Regions from separate parts of the Microbacterium wangyouchuni genome, predicted to be linked through region 1. Evidence: predicted binding sites of a transcription regulator. Region 1 holds the regulator's gene; the other holds the start of a gene.
What was found. Region 1 encodes HrcA, which represses chaperone genes, less so after heat shock. Its sites were predicted from a motif close to TTNGCACTCGNNNNNNNCGAGTGCNAA; they were not measured.
Positions count from the first base shown of each region.

Region 2: the regulator HrcA is predicted to act here: its motif matches at 1,154-1,180, upstream of groES (co-chaperone GroES).

Region 1 covers NZ_JBPTMA010000011.1:29,500-33,149, reverse strand. The annotation lists gene ACSS7Z_RS15470 (16S rRNA (uracil(1498)-N(3))-methyltransferase) at 1-165, opposite strand, end outside; gene dnaJ (molecular chaperone DnaJ) at 192-1,304, opposite strand; gene hrcA (heat-inducible transcriptional repressor HrcA) at 1,337-2,371, opposite strand; gene hemW (radical SAM family heme chaperone HemW) at 2,444-3,650, opposite strand, start outside.
Region 2 covers NZ_JBPTMA010000002.1:67,721-71,370, forward strand. The annotation lists gene ACSS7Z_RS03700 (THUMP-like domain-containing protein) at 1-1,108, opposite strand, end outside; gene groES (co-chaperone GroES) at 1,267-1,563, shown strand; gene rarD (EamA family transporter RarD) at 1,736-2,647, shown strand; gene ACSS7Z_RS03715 (ABC transporter substrate-binding protein) at 2,757-3,650, shown strand, end outside.

The DNA of each region.
Region 1 (3,650 bases):
TACGGTGCCTTCCAGCCACACGCCGGATCCGTCGCCGATCGTCACCGATTCCCCGACCCGCAGCCGTCGTACCACCGCAGCATGCTTGGCCTCAGCGCCGGTCAGAGAGACTGTTTCTCCGACAGCGACCGATGACGACCCCTCGACAAGAAAGTGCAGAGCCACGTGTCCTCCGGTTCAGAAAATGCGAATCAGTGCCGGAACCGGTCCCGCAACTTCGAGAACAGCCCCTGCTGGAACTGCGCAAGCTGCGGCGACGGAGACTTCTGCTTCTTGGCGAAGTCCTCGATCATCGCACGCTGCGCCGAATCGAGCTTCGTCGGGGTCACAACCTGCACACCGACGCGAAGGTCGCCGCGCTGAGTTCCGCGCAGCGGCGTGATCCCCCGGCCCTTGATGGTCAAGATGTCGCCCGACTGCACACCGGGACGAATCTCGAGGTCGACCTGGCCGTCCAGGCCGTCGATCGATGTCTCGGTACCGAGAATCGCGTCCGCCATCGACACCTCGAGCGTCGCCAGCAGGTCGTCCCCGTCGCGGCTGAACGCCGCGTGCGGTGAGACAGTCACCTCGACGTACAGGTCTCCGTGCGGTCCGCCAGCCTTGCCGACCTCACCCGATCCCGGCAGCTGCAGACGCAGCCCGGTCTCGACTCCAGCCGGAATGTCCAGAGACACCGTGCGACGAGAGCGCACACGGCCCTGACCGGCGCAGGTTCCGCACGGGTGCGGGATCACTGTGCCGTATCCCTCGCAGCTGCCGCACGGCTGTGACGTTACGACGTTGCCGAGGAGGCTGCGCACCTGACGCTGCACGTGACCGGTGCCGCCGCAGATGTCGCAGGTGACCGGAGATGTGCCGGCCTGTGTGCACGAGCCGTTGCAGGTCTCGCACAGCACCGCGGTGTCTACCTCGATGTCGCGATGCGCACCGAACACGACGTCGCCGAGCTCGAGCGTGACGCGCACCAGCGCATCCTGCCCGCGTTCGCGGCGTGATCGTGGACGAGCGCCCCGACCACCGCCCTGACCGCCGAAGAACGTCTCGAAGATGTCTCCGAATCCGCCGAAGCCACCGAAGTCGCCGCCACCAGCGCCGTCTCCGCCGCCCATGTCGTAGCGGCGGCGCGAGTCGCCATCGCTGAGCACGTCGTAGGCGTGCGTGACGAGCTTGAACTTCTCGGCGGCATCGTCTCCCGGGTTCACATCCGGGTGCAGCTGCCGAGCGAGCTTGCGATATGCCTTCTTGATCTCGTCCGTCGTCGCATCCTGCGACACTCCGAGAACCTCATAGTGGTCCGCCACAATCACCTTCCTGCCTGTGAGAACGACCCGCCTCAGCGGCTCGCATCGTCTTCGTCGAGCAAACGCGACAGGTAGCGGGCGACGGCCCGTGCTGCGGCGAGATTGCTCGGATAGTCCATTCGTGTTGGCCCCATGACGCCAACACGTGCTGTGCCGCCGGGTGCCAGATAATTGCTCGCGACAATGGATGCCTCGGGCAAGCCGAAAGGTTCATTCTCGGCGCCGATGCTCGTCGCGAGACCGTGCTCGTCAGTCACCATCTCGCTCATGAGACGCAGGAGCGTCACCTGCTCTTCGATCGCTTCGAGGAGTGGATGGATGCTGCCGCGAAAATCTTGCTCGCGCCTGGCCAGGGTTGCCGCCCCCGCCATCACGAGGCGTTCCTGTCGGAACTCCGCAAGCTCTTCGCTGATGATTCCCGCCACTGTGCGCAGCGCGATATCGGTGCGGGAACCTGCGGTGGAATCGATCAGCCCCTGAACACGATCAGTAGCCTCACGCACCGATTGCGCGGTCAACAGTGCGGACAGTCGTGCACGCAGCACCGCGACATCGGCGTCCTCAAGATCAAGCGGTAGTCCAGCGATGCGCTGCGATACGCCACCCGCATCCGTCACCAGGATCACCAGAAGCCGATTCGGGGCGAGGGAGACGAGCTCGATGTGGGTGAGATGGGCGCGCGCAAAGGACGGATACTGCGCCAGCGCCACCTGACCGGTCACCTGGGTGAGCACGCGAACAGTGCGCGCCATCAGATCGTCAAGGTCTGCGGGGTCGGCCAGGAACGTCTCAATGGCGCTGCGCTGCGCGTTCGACAGCGGGCGCAGCTGCGCCAGGTGGTCCACAAAGACCCGGTAGCCCTTGTCCGTGGGCACCCGCCCTGACGAGGTGTGCGGAGCGACGATGAGATCCTCATCTTCAAGCTGCGCCATGTCGTTGCGAATCGTCGCAGCGGAGACCCCGAAGGAATGGCGTTCGACGATCGACTTGCTGCCTACTGGCTCATGCGTGGCCACATAGTCCTGCACGATCGCTTGGAGGACCTGAAGTCCACGTTCAGAGACCATCTGCCGACCCTCCCCTCTGGCACTCAAACACTTAGAGTGCCAATTCTAACCCGCCGTGCCGATGCCGCAGCGCTAATCCGTGAGCTCGCGAACCACGGCATCCGCCAGAAGCCGACCGCGCAAAGTCAGTCGAATCCGGCCCTTGAGGGCTGCCGCAGCATCCACCAGACCGTCGGCGATGAGTCCGGCCACCCGTGGGCGGTTCTGCTCGGGGATAGCTGCGACCGCGATGCCCTCGGCGAGCCGGCTCTCAAGAAGAACCCGCTCCAGCAACCGCGCCCGGGCATCGGGGCGCTCGGTTCCGGCGGCCGGCGATTCGGATGCCGCGAGCCGCTGGGCATACGCCGCCGGATGCTTGACGTTCCACCAGCGCAGGCCAGCGACATGGCTGTGCGCACCGGGGCCAAAGCCCCACCAGTCACTCCCCCGCCAGTAAGCGAGGTTGTGGCGCGACCGATTGCCTGCGGCGGACTCTGCTCCGTGCGATGCCCGCGCCCAGTTGCTCAGCTCGTACCATTCGAAGCCGGCCGCCGCGAGGCGTGAATCTGCGAGCTCGTACATGTCCGCCTGCAGGTCGTCATCGGGCGCGGGCACTTCACCTCGGCGGATCTGGCGCGCCAGCTTCGTGCCGTTCTCGATGATCAGCGCATATGCCGAGATGTGATCGGGTTCCAGAGCGACGGCAGCCTCCAGCGAAGCTTCCCAGTCGGCGAGTGACTCCCCCGGTGCCCCGTAGATCAAATCCACGCTGACGGCGAGACCGGCATCCTGCGCCGCTTCTACCGCGGTGCGGACGTTCTCCGGCTGATGCGTGCGATCCAGCGCGGCCAGCACGTGCGGCACGGCAGACTGCATGCCCACCGAGAGCCGGGTCACGCCAGCATCCACCAGCGTGCGCACGACCGAGGGAGTGACCGTGTCGGGGTTGGCTTCGACGGTGATCTCGGCGCCTTCGGTGAGCCCGAACGCATCCACAGCGCCGTCCAGCATCCGCGCGAGATCGCCGGCTGGGAGCAGAGTGGGCGTACCGCCGCCGAAGAACACCGTGTTCATCGGGCGCAGTGCACCGGCATCCGCCAGCACCCGCTGGGCCAGCGCGATCTCGAGGCCGAGCGTGTCGGCGTACTCGTCCTGCCTCGCGCCGCGCAGTTCACTCGAGGTGTACGTGTTGAAGTCGCAGTAACCGCAGCGCACCCGACAGAACGGCACATGCAGATACGCCGAGAACGGCGCGCCGACATCGATCGGCAGGTCCTCGGGAAGTCGGCCGTCTGACGGC
Region 2 (3,650 bases), on a different contig from region 1:
GATTCAACTTCTTGCGGAACGCGGCGGGATCGATGTCCATCCCGCGCTTCTTGATCTCCAGCGTGCCGATGTCGCCGGCGCGCAGCACCGCGTTGATGGCCTTCGGGTTCGCAGCGGTCACCTCGCGCACGCGGAACGACTGCACGAACGGGCTCGTCAGCGCCGCATCTCCGGTGATGTAAGCGATCTTCTCGTCCAGCATCCCGGCTTCCAGGCTGCGTGCCACGTCGCCGATCAGACGTGCGCGGATGACCGCGCCATCGGGCTCGTGCAGGAATGCGCCGAGTTCACGGACGTCGGCGTCCTCAGCATCCGCCCCGCCGGTGAGCTCATGCGACTCGTCGCCGCGGATCACCAGCGCCGCACGGCGGACACCTTCGCGAGCGAGCACGCCAGACCAGAGCACGAGTTCGACGACGCTGCCGTCAGCACTGACCCACTGCGCCTCGGCGTCTGCCGGAAGCGACTCACGGTCGTGCCCGGGGCCGAGTTTGATGCCGGTCGGCACCCGCGATGCGAGCTCGAATGCCCAGTCCAGTGACGGGGAATAATCGGATGCCGTCACCCGCCGCGTCTCGCTGTGACCGGCAGTCCGGCGTGCGGGGTCGAGCCACACTGCGTCGATGCCGGTGAGATCGGTGGTCTCGGCTGTGCTGTGTTTGACGGTCGCTTCATCGCCGAATGGAGCGAGGTTGTACGCGGCGATGGCTGCGGTCACCTCATCCGCATCGACGGCCAGCACGCTCAGCCCTGCACCGGCGAACGCGAGTGCGTCGCCGCCGATGCCGCAACCGAGGTCTGCGACCCGGGTGATGCCGGCGCGGCGCATGCGTCCGGCATGGCGTGCTGCAACTCCCAGGCGGGTGGCCTGTTCGAAGCCTGCTCTGGTGAACAGCATCCGCTCGGCGAAGCCACCGAATTTCGCAGCACCCTTTGCGCGCAGATGCGCCTGCCCGACGACAGCGGATACGAGATCGGGGGAGTGGCCCGCCGCACGCAGGCGGGAAACGGTCTGCGCCACATCCGCCGTCGACTCGATCGTGCCCACCTCGTCGAGCAGCCGGAGGCCATCGGGGGTGAGTAGGGCAGTGAGTTCGGACATGTCCACGGGACCAGCCTACGAGGTGTGTCCGTCGGGTCTGTGACGACAAAACTGGCACTCGCATTGCGTGAGTGCCAGCCGACCGCATACACTTGGGTTAGCACTCTCGGGTTGAGAGTGCGAACAAGTCTTTCGTGTCAGCGTCAAGAAAGAAGAGGTAGACCGTGTCGGTTTCCATCAAGCCGCTCGAAGACCGCATCGTCATCCAGCAGGTCGAGGCCGAGCAGACCACAGCAAGTGGCCTGGTCATCCCTGACACCGCCAAGGAGAAGCCCCAGGAGGGCGAGGTTGTGGCCGTTGGCCCCGGCCGCATTGACGACAACGGCAACCGCGTTCCGATCGACGTCGCCGTCGGCGACCGCGTTCTGTACAGCAAGTACGGCGGCACCGAGGTGAAGTTCGGCGCCGATGAGTACCTCGTGCTCTCGGCTCGCGACGTCCTCGCAGTCGTCGTTCGCTGAGCGTTTCAGTAAAGCAAAGAAGGGCCCGGATGCTTCGGCATCCGGGCCCTTCCGCGTCCCCGCCCCCACCCCTTGCGAGTGGGCGCTGGTGGCTCGATTTTCGTCAAATTATGAGCCACCAGCGACCACTCGCAAGGGGTTAAGGGGCGGAGGGGGCGGATAGGGTGAAGGGATGGGAGCAAGCCGCAGCGGCATCGCCTACACCGTCGGCGCCTATCTGCTCTGGGGTGTGCTGCCGCTGTACTTCCTGATGCTCGTGCCGACCGGCCCATGGGAGGTCGTCGCGTGGCGGGTGCTGCTGTCGTTCGTCTTCTGCCTCGTGCTGCTCGCTGTCACACGCGGCTGGGCGTCGTTGCGGGCGATCATCCGGCAGCCGCGGCTGCTGGGGTGGACGGCGCTCGCCGGAATCCTCATTTACGGCAACTGGCAGGTGTTCCTGATCGGAACCCTCAGCGGGCAGGTCATCGAGACGAGTCTCGGGTACTTCATCAACCCGATCTTCACGGTGCTGCTGGGCGTCTTCGTGCTGCGCGAGCGCATCTCAAAACTGCAGTGGACCGCGATCGGCATCGCCGCCGTCGCGGTTGTGGTGATCATCATCGCCCACGGACGGTTCCCCTGGATCGCACTGTCGTTGACGGCATCGTTCGGCCTTTACGGACTCGTCAAGAAGCAGATCGGCTCGGCGGTGGATGCTGTCAGCGGACTGACCATGGAATCTTTCTGGCTGATCCCGGTCGCCGCGGTCACACTCATCATCGTCGGCAGTACCGATGGCATCACCTTCGGTGCCGTGAGCGTCTGGCACACGGTGCTGGTAGCCGGTGCCGGTATCGCCACAGCAGTGCCCCTGCTGTGTTTCGCTGCCGGTGCCAGGCGGATCGATCTGACCCTGGTGGGAATGTTCCAGTTCATCACCCCGGTCATGCAGTTCCTGGTCGGTTGGGCGCTGTTGAAAGAGCCGATGCCGACCGAACGGTGGATCGGGTTCGCCATCGTCTGGGTGGCGATCGGCGTGTTCCTCGTCGACCTCGCTCTGAAGAAGCAGCGTGGCCGCCGCGCGGCCCCAGCCGCGCTGATCTGAGGATTGTTGCGGGACCGAGACAGAAGCATCGACTGTCCGCACATACAAGAGATTAGGGTGATAGGCACCCGAAGGTGGTTATCCACGTTCAGTTACGCAAAGGAGCAACATGAACGCTATGAAGGGCTCGCGATCCGCGAGGATCTTCGCGGGGCTTGCGCTGGCAAGCGCCTCCGCACTGGTCATTGCCGGGTGCAGCAGCACCCCAGCCGAGACGCCCACAGACAATGGCGGCGGTGAAGACAAGCCGGCGGCGGTCGACCTGACGCTGAAGCTCGGCTCTTTGTTGCCGGCGTCCGGAACGCTCTCGTTCCTCGGCGCTCCGATGGAGGCCGGTGTGCAACTCGCCGTCTCGCAGATCAATGAGGCGGATGCAGGCATCACCGTCGAACTGTCGACCGGTGATGAAGGCGACCTCGACAACAAGGCCTACGAGACCTCGATCGCCAAACTGCAGAGCGCTGGCATCACAGCGATGGTTGGTGCGGCTTCCTCCAGCGTCTCCAAGCTCATCCTCGACGGCAACGTCGGTGCCGGTATCGTCACGGTGTCGCCGTCGAACACCTCGGCGGACTTCACCGGCATCGACCCGATGTATTTCCGTACCGCTCCCAGTGACAATCTGCAGGGCGAGGTGCTGGGCAACCAGATCGCTGAGGATGGCAACACTACTCTCGGCATCCTCTACCAGAATGACCCCTACGGTACCGGCCTCGCAGAGGCCATCGGGGCGACCTTCGCATCCGCCGGTGGCGAAGTCGTCGCAGAAGCGTCCTACAACCAGGGCGACGGCCAGTACAACGCCCAGGTCGACACCATTGCCGCGGCGAACCCCGACGCGGTCGCTATCGTCTCGTACGACCAGTTCGCAACGATCGCCCCGCTGCTGGGCAACGCGGGCGTCGACACCGGCAAGCTGTACCTGGTCGATGGCAACCTGAAGGACTGGCCTGACCTCCCAATCGACCTGACCGGTTCCAAGGGAACGCGTGCGGGAGCCGAG